One region of the Pseudomonas tructae genome, then DNA from elsewhere that is predicted to be linked to it. Evidence: riboswitches for the same ligand, from Rfam matches in the RefSeq annotation. Region 1 holds a riboswitch; the other holds the start of a gene.

Region 1 (7,273 bases):
GGGTCCAGGTCATACAGGCGGATGTCGTCGATGCCCAGCAGGGCATGGAAGGCCAGGGCCTGGAACTCGCTTTGCGAGCCGTTGCCGATCAACGCCATGCTGCGGCTGTCCTTGCGTGCCAGGTAGCGGGCGGCCAGGGCCGAGGTGGCGGCGGTGCGAATGGCGGTGGTCAGGGTCATCTCGCTGAGCAGTACCGGCGCACCGGTATCGACGTCACCCAGGGCGCCGAAGGCCATCACTGTCAGCATGTTGCGCTGGGTATTCTTCGGATGACCGTTCACGTACTTGAAGGCATACAGGTTGGCGTCGGAGACCGGCATCAACTCGATCACGCCATCAGGCGAGTGGTTGGCCAGGCGGGCGCATTTCTCGAAGTCGTGCCAGCGCAGGTAGTCCTCACGGATGTACTCGGCCATCTCGCTGATGCAGGTGCTCAGGCCTTTGTGCAGCACCAGGCGGCTGAGGTCGGTAACGTCGATATAGCGGGTCATGATGAACTCCTTTGTTGTAATCAGTGACGGACGGGCAGGTGCACTTCGGCAAGCATGCAGCGTGCGCTGCCACCGCCGATGCGCTCGATATGGTCGATGTTCACCACCACCGGATGGCTGTGCCGCTCCACCTGCTGACGCTGTTCGGGGCTGAGCGAGCGCCAGGCACTGCGCGACATCACCAGCAGCGGCTGGCCTTGCTTGTCGTGGACTTCGAGCATGTTGCCGGCGAAGCCTTCGAGCTGGTCGAAGTCCAGGGCCAGGATGTCCTTGCCGGTGTCGCGCAGTGAGTGCTCAAGGGCACGGCGCTCGTGGGCCTCGGGCAGCGCCTGCAGGCAGACCAACGAGAGCCCGCGGCCGACGCTCATCATCACGTTGCTGTGATAGATCGGCGCCTGCTGGCGGTCGACGGCGTGGAACAGGCACAGGCGATAGTCGAGCTGTTCGGCGAACAGGCGCAGGGCCTGGGTGTGGGTACGCCCGGAATGGCAGGCGTAGCTGATCCGGTGCTCGCGATCCAGGACCATGCTGCCGGTCCCTTCCAGATACATACTCTGCTGTTCCAGCGGGCTCAGATCGATGGTCTGACGGACTGCGAAGCGCTCTTCGAGGACCTTGAGTACACCCTTGCTGCGCTCCAGGCGACGGTTCTGGCCTTCCATCGGGTAGAGCACCAGGCTGCCGTCGGCGTGGCTGCTCCACCAGTTGTTGGGAAAGATCGAATCGGGCGTGTGCGGCGCCGGGGTGTCTTGCACCACCAGGACGTCGACGCCGTGCTGGCGTAGGGTGTCGACATACCCATCGAACTCCTGCAGCGCTTTATGCTGTGCCTGCTCCGGGTCGAGCAAAGCCTGCTGAAAGCGGTTGTTGAGGGCAGTGTCCGGGTTGAAGGCGAACCGCGCCGGGCGGATCATCAAGACTGTATTTGTTGTTTGCATCGAGGCACGCATCCGGGGTGGGCTGTGTGCTTATTGTCGATGTGATCAAGGATAAATCCCGGCTGAAGCGCGTTGGGCGCTCAGCCGGTAAAGCTGAAATAGTGGGTTTGGCAGCGGAATCTGCTGTGATGGCTCACGGCGGGTCTTGCTTGAAGGCGTGCAGCTGTCGGGCCAGGCCCAAGGCGGTACTGGCACTGTGTTCGCCGGGCAGCAGGTGGGTGAAGGGCAGGTCGATCAGGCGATTGTCGCGCACCGCCTGCAGGTGCGAGAGTGCCGGGTGCTTGCCCAGGAAGGCGCGCTTGCTGGCAGCGGGCGACCACACGGCATCGGCAAGAATGATCACGTCGGGGTCGGCGCGCAGCAGGCTTTCGGCATCGACCGTGACCCGGTTCTGCTCGATCTCGGCATACAGGTTACGCCCGCCCGCAGCTTCGATCAGTTGGGTAATGAAGCCTCGCTTGCCTTCGCTTTGCAGGCCGTTGACCTCACTGTCGAGGTAGAACACCGAAAGGGGCTCGCCTTGCCCGGCGATGGCGCGTGCGTCAGCCAGGTCCTGGCGCTGGCGGTCGATCAGCTGGTTGGCCCGGGCCTCGCGTTGCAGCAGGCGACCGAGGGTGCGCAGGTCTTGCTCAACGGCGGCAAAACCGTTTTGCGCTGCTGGCGTGCAGGCGTTCTCCAGCAGATAGGTATCGATGCCGTTGGCCTTCAGGGTCGTGCGCGGGGCTACGCCGTCGCTGTCGCGAAAGGCACTGGCAAAACCGCCGACCAGCAGGTCATAACCCTGGGCGTAGACCACCTCGGTCGCCGGGTAGCGGCGCGACAGCAGCGGCACGCCGCGATAGCGACCGCTGGCCAGCGCTTGCGGGTTGTCATCGATGTAACTGACGGCGGCGAGTGCTGGGCCGGCTTCAAGGGCCAGCAGCAGGTCGGCCGCATGCTGATTGAGGGCCAGGATGCGCTGCGGACGCTCCGCTGCCAGGTGCCAGGTCTGCCCGCAATTCTGAAAGTCGAGGGCCATCGCGCTGCTGCTCATAACCACCAGCAAGCTGGCGCTGACCCACCTCATGACAGCTGGCCATTGAGCAGCAGTTCGGGCACCGGCTGGCCCTCGATCAGGTGCACGCGCACCAGGCGTTGCGCCTCTTCGGCGTTGGCCACCCGGTACCAGCAGCGGTCCGGGTACACCGTCAGCACCGGGCCGAGGTTGCAGGGGAATTGGCAATGGCTGCGGGTCAGCAGCACGCCGTCAGTGGTTTCGATACGGTTGGCCACCAGCAGCTCGCGACGCAGGACTTTCCACAGGGGCAGGGCACCGCGTTGCACACAGCGCGGGCCGGTGCAAAGCATAACGTGACGGCTATGTTCGGGGATCTGCGACCACTCGGGTTTGCTCTGGATCTGCTCTTCGGCGAGGCGGCCGCGGCGACGCTTGGGGGGTGTTGCTGTCATGGACTTCTCGAAAAAATCGCGAAGCGCACAGCAGGGTCCCCGGCCAACACGCGCCAGAGAGCCGGCTCGTGCCCGCCCTCCGCAGGTTTGCCTGAATGACTGCGTGCAGTCGTGGGGCTTCAGGCCGGTCTCCGGGCTTGCGAGGCGTAAAGACATTCACCTTCCCATGCCCGTGGGCACAGTGGTGTATTGAATGCTTCACTCGCTTACCGTTGCGGGGGCAGCGCCGGACTGGTCGATAACGACGCACCGGCTTCCCGTTTCACCTGACGCACGGCGGCGGCAGGCACCTGAAACTGGCAGGCATCTGACCATCAGCCCAGGCGTTCGTCAACTGCGCAGCCATGGCCCTGGGCGTGCAGGCGCTTGTACAAGGTGGTGCGGCTGATGCCCAGGTCCCGGGCCAGGGCCGAGATATTGCCATTGAGGGCCTGCAGGCGTTGGCCGAGGTCGTCGGTCTGGGGCCGTGGCGTCAGTACTGGCGCCTGGGGACTTGCGGCAGACAGCTCGGCAAAGAAGCTGTCCGGCAGGTGTTCCACGGCAAGCGCGTGCTTGCCCGCCAGGGCCAACGCCACCTGGAGCACGCTGGCCAGTTGGCGCAGGTTGCCCGGCCAGGGGTGCTGGAGCAGCAGTTCCAGCACCTTGCCGGGTATCTGTGTCGGCACCCCGGGGTCGCGGTACTGCTGGTGTATCTGTTCGATCAGGGCCAGGCGGTCGCTGCGTTCACGCAGCGGCGGCAGCACCAGGCTCAAGCCTGCAATGCGGTAATACAGGTCCTGGCGAAAGTGACCCAGGCGCACCTGGTCGGCGAGGTGCTGATTGGTCGCCGAGATCACGCGGATATCCACCTGGGTCGCTTCGCCGCTGCCCAGGGGCTGGATACTGCGGGTCTGCACAAAGCGCAGCAGACGAGCCTGGGTCGGCAGAGGCATGTCACCAATTTCATCGAGGAACAGTATGCCCTGGTCGGCCTTGCGGATCAGGCCGAGGTTACCCTTGTGATGGGCGCCGGTGAACGCGCCTTTCTCGTAGCCGAACAACTCGGACTCCACAAGCTCCGCAGGGATCGCCGCGCAGTTCACGGCAATCAGCGGTTGATTGGCGCGGCTGCTGGCACGGTGCAGGGCATTGACGAAGACTTCCTTGCCGGCCCCGGTTTCGCCTTCGATCAACAGCGGGATGTCTTTTTCCAGCATTACTGCAGCCTGGGCCAGGGCCTTGGCGATGCGCGGGTCGCAACCTGGCGGGGTACGGCTGAGCGCTGCGCCCTTTGGGGGTTGGGTCGGCGCATGCAGCAAGCAGTGAAAGCGGTTGCGACCGGTCACTTGCAGGGCAAACGGCTGCTCGTTGCGGTGAGCCAACAGCTGCGCCAATGGCGTTCTGAAAAGCTGCTCCAAGGTGCACTGCAACGGATTTTGCCCAAGCAAACTGTCGGCCCGGCGATTGGCCGCCAGGACCCGGCCCTGATCATCGAACAGCAGCAGCCCGGCCCATTGACTGTCGAGGTTGTTGGCGCCGGTATTGAAGCTCAGCTGTTGGTAATCCGCGGCAAACCGCGCAAGGATCAGGCGGTTCTCCAGGCTCTGGCTCATCATCCGCACCAGGCCCTGGGTTTGCGCCGCAGGCAGGTAGCTGTCGCTGGAGGCATCAAGTACGCCGATCAGTTGGCGTTCGGCGTCGAACAACGGTGCGGCGGCGCTGGTCATGAAACGGTTGAGCTTGAGAAAGTGCTCATCCTGGCTGACATGCACGGCTTCGCCGGTAGCCAGGGCGGTGCCGATGGCGTTGGTGCCCACCCCTTGCTCCCGCCAGCAGGCACCGGCATTGAAACCGTGACGCTGGCGCGGCTCGATGAAGCGGCGGGTACCCCAGGCCTCGAGCAACTGACCCTGGTGGTCGCTGAGCATGATCAGGTAGCTGGAGTTGCCAAGCAGGTGCGCGTACTGGGGCATCACCTCGTCACGGGTGGTGCTCAACAGGGCCTGCTGGCGTTCGAGCAGTTCGCGGATGTCAGCGTTGGACGCTTCACCGAATTGCGGCAACGACTGGTGCTCCAGGCCATAGTCGCGACAGCGCGCCCAGGAAGCCTGGATGAGTTGCGCGTGGCTGGTGCTGGATGCGGCCATGGGCCCGTCCTCTGCCGGTGGCAGCGTTGTTGTTTTTGTGTGATCCAGTGTTGTTCAGTCCTGTTCATTGTCAATTTCACAGCTGTTCATTGCTGTTCAGCAGTGAACAGTGCTGAACGGCCTGGTTTATGAAAGTCGTTTACCGACAAAGGCTTGGTGTGCGCTGGCACGAATCTCGCTCTATTGCAGGCGCCTGCCCGAAAACAACAAAAAGGCCGCGCCATGTCGCTCTCCCTCGAACATGTCAGCCGTACCGTGGATAATCAAGTGTGCATCGACGATGCTTGCCTGCGTTTCGAGCCCGGTTCGTTCAATGTCCTGCTTGGCCGCACCCTGGCCGGCAAAACCAGCCTCATGCGCCTGATGGCCGGGCTGGATCGTCCGGACCGTGGCCGGGTGTTGATGAATGACGAGGATGTCACCGGCCGCCCGGTACGCCAGCGCAATGTGTCGATGGTCTATCAGCAGTTCATCAATTACCCGACCCTGAGTGTGTTCGAGAACATTGCCTCGCCCTTGCGCCAGGCACGCATGGCAGAGGACCTGATCCGCGAGAAAGTCCAGCAGACCGCGCAGATGCTGCGTATCGAGCCGTACCTGCAACGCTTGCCGTTGGAACTGTCGGGTGGCCAGCAGCAACGCACAGCCATGGCCCGGGCACTGGTCAAGGATGCCGAGCTGATCCTCTTCGATGAGCCGCTGGTGAACCTTGACTACAAGTTGCGCGAAGAACTGCGCCAGGAGATGCGCGAGCTGTTCGCTGCCCGCCATTGCATCGCTGTGTACGCCACCACTGAACCCAACGAAGCATTGGCCCTGGGCGGCACCACCACGATCCTTCATGAAGGGCGCATTGTGCAGAGTGGGCCCACTGCCCAGGTCTATCACCAGCCGCGCACGGAGTTGGCGGCCGAACTGTTTTCCGAGCCGCCGATCAACCTGATGCCCGGGCGCATCAGTAGCAATGAAGTGAGCTTTGCCGGTGCTGTGCATTTCGCCATGAACGCTGACCTGCAGCGTATCGGCGATGGCGACTATCGCTTCGGCGTGCGCCCGAGTCATATCAGCCTGGTCCCCTCCAACGACGATGACCTGGAACTGGCGGTACTGGTTGAGCTGGCGGAAATCAGCGGCTCGGAAACTTTCCTGCATGTGCGCAACGAGCACTTTCGTTTGGTGCTGCACCTGCCGGGGGTGCACGAGTACCACGTCGATGCGCCGATCCGGGTGTTCATCCCCACCCACAAGCTGTTTGTCTTCGACCTGGCCGGGCAGTTGGTGCAGGCGCCGGGCCTGCGTGAAGCGAGGGTAGCCTGATGGCCGAGATTCGCCTGCAGCAACTGGCTCATAGCTACAGCCGCGATCCGCAGGGCGCGGACGACTATGCCTTGCGCGAGCTGGAGCATGTCTGGGAGCAGGGTGGTGCCTACGCTTTGCTCGGGCCGTCGGGGTGCGGCAAATCCACCTTGCTCAACATTATTTCCGGGCTGCTCAGCCCCTCTCACGGCCAGGTTCTGTTCGATGGCAAGGTGGTCAACGAACTGTCGCCGCAGGCGCGCAATATTGCCCAGGTGTTCCAGTTCCCGGTGGTCTACGACACCATGACGGTGTTCGATAACCTGGCTTTCCCGCTACGCAACCAGGGCCTGGATGAAGCGCGCATTAACCGGAAGGTGACGGAAATCGCCGAGGTGCTGGAGCTGGGCAGCCTGCTGAAAAAGAAAGCCCGCAACCTCAGCGCTGATGAAAAGCAGAAGGTCTCCATGGGCCGAGGCCTGGTGCGCGACGACGTCTCGGCGATCCTCTTTGACGAGCCACTGACGGTGATCGACCCGCACCTGAAATGGAAGCTGCGGCGCAAGCTCAAACAGATCCATGAACAGTTCAATATCACCATGATTTACGTCACCCACGATCAGCTCGAAGCGTCGACCTTCGCGGACAAGATCGCAGTGATGTACGGCGGGCAGATCGTCCAGTTCGGCACTCCCCGCGAGTTGTTCGAGCGCCCGCGTCATACCTTTGTCGGCTACTTCATCGGCAGCCCCGGGATGAACCTGATTAGTGTGCAGGCGCAGTCCGGCGGGGTCGGATTTGCCGGCATCCACCTGCCGTTGCCGCTGGAGTTGCAGGAACGTTTGGGCGCAAGCGGCGCTACCCACCTGCAGGTGGGCATCCGCCCGGAATTCATTCAGGTCTGGGACGCGCCGTTCGATGAAGGCTTCAGTGCCAGGGTGGAGGATATCGAGGACTTGGGGACCTACCGGAT
Region 2 (7,273 bases), 770 kb from region 1:
AAACTCGCGAGTCGGCCCATCGAGCACATAGGCATCGGCCAGCGCCTGGTAATGATGGTCGTCGATCAGGTGGGTGGTGGCGTCGAAGGCAAACAGGTTATCGACAGTGGCCGCCAGCTCGAAGGCACCTTTATAGCCGTGCCGCTTGGCCCCGTCTATCCATTTGGGGTTCAGCGCACGGGCGCGAATCACCCGGTTGAGTTCTTCCTTGAGGGTGCGAATGCGCGGCCGGTCCGGCTGGCTGTGATCGCCGTGGTAGCTGGCGACGCTGTTGCCGCCCAGGCTTTCCACGGCGGCGAGCATGCCACCCTGGAACTGGTAATAGTCGTTGGAATCGAGCAGGTCGTGCTCGTGGTTGTCCTGATTCTGCAGCACCGCCTGCACCTGGCTCAGGCGCCGGGCAAAGTCGGCTCGCGCCGGCGTGCCGTCATCGCCAGCACCGTAGGCGAAGCCGCCGTGATTCAGGTAGACCTCGGCCAGGTCCTGGCGGTCATTCCACAGGCGCCCGTCAATGGCGTTCTGCACGCCAGCGCCATAAGCCCCAGGCTTTGCCCCGAACACCCGCCAGCCGGCCTGCCGGCCTGCCTGTTCGGCGTCCAGGCCCTGGGCCTGCAACTCTGCCCGCTCGCTGCGCACCTTGGCCGCCAGGGGGTTGAGCTCATCTGGCTCATCCAGCGCCGCCACCGCTTGCACTGCAGCATCGAACAGCTTGATCAGGTTGCCGAAGGCATCGCGGAAGAACCCCGAGACCCGCAAGGTGACATCCACCCGTGGCCGGTCCAGCAAGCTCAAGGGCAAGATCTCGAAATCGTCGACCCGCTGGCTACCACTGGCCCACACCGGCCGCACGCCGAGCAAGGCCATGGCCTGGGCGATGTCGTCACCGCCGGTGCGCATGGTCGCAGTGCCCCACACCGACAGGCCCAGTTGGCGCAGGTGGTCGCCGTGGTCCTGCAGGTGCCGCTCAAGGATCAGGTTGGCCGAAGTAAAACCAATGCGCCAGGCGGTGGTGGTCGGCAGGTTGCGCACATCGACGGTATAGAAGTTGCGCCCGGTCGGCAGCACGTCCAACCGCCCGCGACTCGGTGCGCCACTGGGGCCGGCAGGCACGAAGCGGCCATCGAGGGCGGCGAGCAGGCCGTGCATTTCTGCCGGGCCGCAGCCGTCCAGTTGCGGGGCAACGTGCTGCTCCAGTGCCTCGAGAATGCTCCGTACCTGCGCCCATTCGGGGCCTTGCGCCAGTTGCACAGCGCCGTTGAGCGTCTGCTCGATCAGTTGGCCGGCATACAGCTCCAGGCGCTCGCGGGTATCGCCCGCGGTGCGCCATGCCTCGTCCGATGTCACCAACAGCGCAGGCCGTGGCCCCTGCCAGGGCTGGCCAAGGTCGCAATCGAGCGGATCGAAGCCCAGGTTCAGCGCCTTGGCCAAGGCCCGCAACAAACTGCCGTTGGCCCCGCGTCCATCGCCCCGCTCGACCCGCAACAGGGCCAGCAGGGTATCGATGCGCAAGCGCCCGGCCGGCGACTCGCCAAACACATGCAGGCCATCGCGGATCTGCGATTCCTTGAGGTCGCACAGGTAGGTGTCCAGGCGTGGCAGCCAGATGGCAGCATCGTCCAGCGCGCCTTCGATCTGCAGCTCGCGGTCAATGTGATTGTCGCGCACCAGCGCGAGGATATCGCGCTGCAACTCCCGGGCCCGGCGCGGGTCGAGCAACTGAGCTTCGTAGTACTCGTCAGCCAGTAGCTCCAGGTGGCGCAACGGCCCGTAGGTTTCGGCGCGGGTCAGCGGCGGCATCAGGTGGTCGATGATCACCGCCTGGGTGCGGCGCTTGGCCTGGGCGCCCTCGCCCGGGTCATTGACGATAAACGGGTAGATGTTCGGCAGCGGGCCGAGCAAGGCATCCGGCCAACAGCTCGCGGACAGGCCAACACCCTTGCCCGGCAGCCATTCCAGGTTGCCATGCTTGCCAACGTGGATCAGCGCATCGGCGGCAAAGCCATGGCGCAGCCAGAAGTAGAACGCCAGGTAACCGTGCGGTGGCACCAGGTCAGGGTCGTGGTAGACCGCGCTCTGGTCCAGCTGGTAGCCCCGCGCCGGCTGGATGCCGACAAAGGTCAGGCCATAGCGCAGGCCGGCGATCATCATGCGCCCGCTGCGAAACATCGGGTCCTGGCTCGGCTCGCCCCAACGTTCGCGCACGGCAACCTGGTTGGCTTCGGGCAAGGCGGCAAAAGCAGCCAGGTAATCGTCCAGGGCCATGCTCTGCATGCACGGGCGCAGGTCGAGGCTGTCGAGGTCGTTGCTGACCCCGCCGAGCAAGGCCTGGATCAGCGCCGTACCGCTCTCGGGCAAAGGCGCCAGCGGATAACCTTGTGCCTGCAAGGCACGCAGGATAGTCAGCGCGGCAGCCGGGGTATCGAGACCGACACCGTTGCCAATGCGGCCATCGCGGGTCGGGTAGTTGGCCAGGATCAGCGCCACGCGCTTGTGCCCATTGGGCAGGCGCGCCAGCTCGCACCAGCGCCGCGCCAGTTCAGCGACAAAGTCCATGCGCTCGGGTTGTGCCCGGTAGCAGACCACGTCGGACTGGCTGCGCTCGCTGCGCCAGGCCAGGTCCTTGAAACTGACCGGCCGGGTAATGATGCGCCCGTCCAGCTCCGGCAAGGCAATGTGCATGGCCAGGTCGCGGGCGCCCAGGCCCTGCTCGCTGGCCTGCCAGGCCGGTTCGTTGTCCTGGGCGCAGATCGCCTGCAGCACCGGGATATCGCGACGGAACGGGCGCAGGTGCGGCTGCTCGGGGCTGGACTGGGCAAAGCCTGTGGTGTTGATGATCAGCGCGGCATCGACCTGGTCCAGCCAGTCTTCCACCTGTTGCAGGCAACCGGCTTCCTTGAGGCTGGCCACGGCGATCGGCAAGGGATTGAGCCCGGCCAGTTGCAAACGCTCGCAGAAGGTATCGATAAAGGCGGTGTTGGCCGCCTGCAAGTGCGAGCGGTAGAACAGGATCGGCACCACCGGTTGCTCCACCTGCCACTGCCCGAACCAATCCTCCAGCACTGCAGCAGCCTTGCGCGGGTGATACACCGCCGTACGCGGCAACTGTTGCGGCTCGCTCCAGGGGTAGTCGCACGCCAGGTACTGACTGGCCAGGCAGTTGAACAGGTTCAGGGCATTGGCCTTGCCGCCCTGGCGCAGAAAGTGCCAGAGCCGCTCGGCCTGATCGGCCGGCACCGTGCTCAGGCTGCTCAGTTCCGGGTCCGGGCGGTCGTCGCCCGGCACCAGGATCAGCTGTACACCACGGGCTGCCAGTTCCAGCAACTGCTCCACACCGTAGCGCCAGTAGCCGACGCCACCGTGCAACGACACCAGGATGACCTTGGCATGACGCAAGACCTCGTCGACGTAAAGGTCGACCGAGGCGTGATTCTGTACCTGCATCGGGTTGGCCAGACGCAGGCTGGGGAAATCCTCGGGCAACTGCTGGGCGGTTTCGGCCAGCAGTGCCAGGTGCGAATCACCGCTGCAGAGGATTACCAGCTCGGCCGGGGTCTGGCCGAGGTCGGCAATGCTGTCGTCCGGTACAAAGCCACCGGGCTGGGTCCGCAGCAGGTGCATGACTCAAGCGCCCAGGGCAGCGCGCAGGCTCGCTTCCAGTTGCAGCGCATCCAGCTCCTGGCCGATCAGCACCAGGCGCGTGGTACGCGGTTCTTCGCTGCGCCAGGCGCGGTCGAAATGCTTGTCGAAACGGGTGCCCACGCCCTGGATCAGCAAGCGCATCGGCTTGCCCGGAATCGCTGCGAAGCCTTTGACCCGCAGGATGCCGTGCTGCACCACCAGTTGGGTCAGGGCGTCGAGCAACAGGCTTTCATCGGCTTGCGGCAATTCGATGGAGATCGAATCGAAGGCATCGTGGTCATGGTCGTCGTGATCGTCACCGTCATGGTGCGAGTCGTGGTGAGTACGGCGCCCATCGATGTGCGCCTCGGACTCGGCGCCCAGGCCCAACAGCACGTCCAGCGGCAGACGGCCGCTGCTGGCTTCGATCACCTTGACCGCTGGCGGCAGCTCTTCTTCGACCTCGGCGCGAACCTTGGCCAGGTCATCGGCAGCGATCAGGTCGGCCTTGTTCAGGACCACCAGGTCGGCGCTGGCCAGTTGATCGGCGAACAGCTCGTGCAGCGGCGATTCGTGGTCCAGGTTAGGGTCGAGTTTGCGCTGGGCGTCGACCTGATCCGGGTAGGCGGCAAAGGTGCCCGCAGCAACGGCCGGGCTGTCGACCACGGTAATCACCGCATCAACCGTGCAGGCGTTGCGAATCTCTGGCCACTGGAAGGCTTGCACCAGTGGCTTGGGCAGGGCCAGGCCGCTGGTTTCGATGAGGATGTGGTCCAGGTCGCCGCGACGGGCCACCAGCTCGCGCATCACCGTGAAAAATTCTTCCTGCACGGTGCAGCACAGGCAGCCGTTGGCCAGCTCATAGACGCGGCCGCTGGCCTCTTCTTCGGTGCAACCGATGCTGCACTGTTTAAGGATTTCGCCGTCGATGCCCAGCTCGCCGAACTCGTTGACGATCACCGCGATGCGCCGCCCCTGGGCGTTGTCGAGCATATGCCGCAGCAGCGTGGTCTTGCCCGAGCCGAGAAAGCCGGTAACGATGGTGACGGGGAGTTTGGCCAGTGTTTTCATGTCGATGCCCTTGGCAGGATGGCGGGCATGCGGGACGATCGCCAAAGGTGTCACGCACCTGGCCTGTTCGCCACCGGATCACCCCGCCCGGTTGAATGTCGGAAACTGTTCGAGGCAGGTCTCCTGGCTTGCATTGCACCGGCCCCGGGGCCAGTCGCACGACGCCTTCCCGCAAGGCTTGCAGTGGCTGTGTCGAACGCTTGAATGCTTACAGTTGCGGGGGCAGCCGCGGCTTGAACCGCGTTCCCGTCTTAGCTTCGGCCAACGCCGAAGAACCTCGAAGCGGCTAGGCTACGCAGTGCCCGGTGAGCGGTCAACTGCTGTCACGATTGACGCCTGCCTGCGCCCGTGATTTGCTAAGGCCATTCGTTTGGGTGCCCTGTAAGGGTGAAACTGGGAAACCGGTGCGTCATACGCTTCTTTATTGAGGTGTACGACAAGTCCGGTGCTGCCCCCGCAACGGTAAGTGAGAAAAGCGTCAGTACCACTGTGCCCGCTGTCTGGCATGGGAAGGTGACGCCTGTGGTGTGGCCACCTGCCCCACCCTCACCAGCCCGGAGACCGGCCCAACGCTAGACCGAACAAACCCGCGGTGGGCGGGCGCTGTTGCAACCCCTGGGCGAATCGCGTGCAGGGGCTCGCTGCGCTTGCCTGTTGCCGACAACACCAAGAGGAAAGCGCCATGCGTACCAGTACCGCCAGTCATTCAGCCGTTACCCCTTCAAGCCTCAGCCAACGCCTGCTGGTTGCTGTCGGCGCTTCGCTGCTGGGCCTGTGCCTGGTGTACTTCGCCGGTTTCTCGCACATCGAAGCGGTGCACAACGCTGCCCACGATACCCGCCACAGCGCCGCCTTCCCTTGCCACTGAGTGCTGCCCCGATGATCAAGCGTATTGCCAGTACCGCAGGCTTTACCGGCCTGCTGGCCGCCCTGCTGCTGACCCTGCTGCAAAGCTTCTGGGTCGCGCCGCTGATTCTTCAGGCGGAAACCTATGAAAGCGCCGCGCCAGCGGTCGAGACGGCCCATGAACATGCCGCCGGCACCGCCGAGCATCATCACGACAGCGAAGCCTGGTCGCCGGAAGACGGCTGGCAGCGGGTGCTGTCGACCACCGGCGGTAACCTGGTGGTGGCGGTCGGTTTCGCCCTGATCCTTGCCGCGCTCTACAGCTTGCGCGCACCGAAGACGGTGATCAGCGGTGCGCTCTGGGGCCTGGGCGGCTTTGCCGTGTTCTGCCTGGCACCGACCCTGGGCCTGCCACCGGAACTGCCGGGCACCGCTGCCGCCGACCTGGCCCAGCGTCAGGCCTGGTGGGTCGGTACCGCTGCCGCCACTGCGGTCGGGCTCGGGTTGATTGTGTTCGCTCACAACTGGCTGCTGAAAGCTCTGGGCGTGGTGCTGCTGGTGGTGCCCCATGTGATCGGCGCGCCGCAACCTGAGGTGCACCAGATGCTCGCCCCAGAAGCCCTGGAAGCCGAGTTCAAGGTCGCATCCCTGCTGACCAACGCCGCGTTCTGGCTGGCCCTGGGCCTGATCAGCGCCTGGCTGTATCGCCGCTCCAGCCAGGCCTGACGGGATGCAGTTGTACCTCGGCCTGGGTTGCCGTCGCGGCTGCCCGGCCGACGCCCTGGGTGAGTTGCTCACCCGCACCCTGCTCGCCCATGACCTGCCGCCCGGCGCGGTCATGGGCCTTGCCAGCATTGACCTCAAGCACGACGAACCCGGCCTGCACGCGCTGGCCCGGCGCCTGGGCGTGCCGCTGCTGTTCTACAGCGCGGCGCAATTAGCCGCATTCGAACACCACCTGAGCCATCGTTCTGCTGTGGCCTACCAGCACAGCGGCTGTTATGGCGTGGCCGAAAGCGCCGCCCTGGCCCTGGCCGCGCAGTTTGCTGGCCAGCCACGCCTGCTGGTACCGCGGACCTTGCAGGCCGACGCCAGCCTGGCATTGGCCTGCAGCAGTGATTTTCGCTGATAATCAGCGCTTTCCAGCCAAGGACACCCCATGACCGTCTATTTCATCGGCGCCGGCCCCGGCGATCCCGAGTTGATCACCGTCAAGGGCCAGCGTCTGATCCATCGTTGCCCGGTGATCATCTATGCCGGCTCCCTGGTGCCGGCCGCCGTGCTCGAAGGGCACAGCGCGCAGACGCTCATCAACAGTGCCGAACTGCACCTGGCGCAGATTATCGAGGCGATCAAACAGGCGCACGACCAGGGCCTGGATGTGGCCCGGGTACACAGCGGTGACCCGAGCCTGTACGGCGCCATCGGTGAACAGATCCGCTACCTGCGCGAACTGGGTATTCCCTATGAAATCATCCCAGGCGTTACCGCCGTGGCCGCCAGCGCCGCCCTGCTCGGCTGCGAACTGACCCTGCCCGACATCGCCCAGACCGTGATCCTCACCCGCTATGGCGACAAGTCACCGATGCCCGCAGGTGAGCAACTGGCCGACCTGGCCCGTCACCGCAGCACCCTGGCGATTCACCTGGGGGTCAAGCACCTGGAGAAGATTGTCGAGGAACTGCGCCCGCACTACGGCGGTGATTGCCCGATTGCGGTGGTTCATCGCGCTACCTGG

Evidence for each region. Region 1 has a riboswitch for cobalamin ahead of EXN22_RS10195 ((2Fe-2S) ferredoxin domain-containing protein). Riboswitches for the same ligand answer to the same signal wherever they lie in the genome.
Region 2: it holds a riboswitch for cobalamin, as region 1 does, so the genes downstream of both, EXN22_RS13660 (CbtB domain-containing protein) here and EXN22_RS10195 ((2Fe-2S) ferredoxin domain-containing protein) in region 1, are expected to answer to the same signal.

Annotation. Positions count from the first base shown of each region.
Region 1 is NZ_CP035952.1:2,208,328-2,215,600, forward strand. Features, by position in the region: gene EXN22_RS10180 (ornithine cyclodeaminase) at 1-491, opposite strand, end outside; gene ctlX (citrulline utilization hydrolase CtlX) at 512-1,429, opposite strand; gene EXN22_RS10190 (ABC transporter substrate-binding protein) at 1,563-2,495, opposite strand; gene EXN22_RS10195 ((2Fe-2S) ferredoxin domain-containing protein) at 2,492-2,878, opposite strand; cobalamin riboswitch at 2,984-3,187, opposite strand; gene EXN22_RS10200 (sigma-54-dependent Fis family transcriptional regulator) at 3,193-5,004, opposite strand; gene EXN22_RS10205 (ABC transporter ATP-binding protein) at 5,227-6,321, shown strand; gene EXN22_RS10210 (ABC transporter ATP-binding protein) at 6,321-7,273, shown strand, end outside.
Region 2 is NZ_CP035952.1:2,982,056-2,989,328, reverse strand. Features, by position in the region: gene cobN (cobaltochelatase subunit CobN) at 1-3,618, opposite strand, end outside; gene cobW (cobalamin biosynthesis protein CobW) at 3,622-4,689, opposite strand; cobalamin riboswitch at 4,786-4,984, opposite strand; cobalamin riboswitch at 5,044-5,273, shown strand; gene EXN22_RS13660 (CbtB domain-containing protein) at 5,372-5,557, shown strand; gene EXN22_RS13655 (CbtA family protein) at 5,569-6,261, shown strand; gene EXN22_RS13650 (cobalamin biosynthesis protein) at 6,266-6,664, shown strand; gene cobM (precorrin-4 C(11)-methyltransferase) at 6,695-7,273, shown strand, end outside.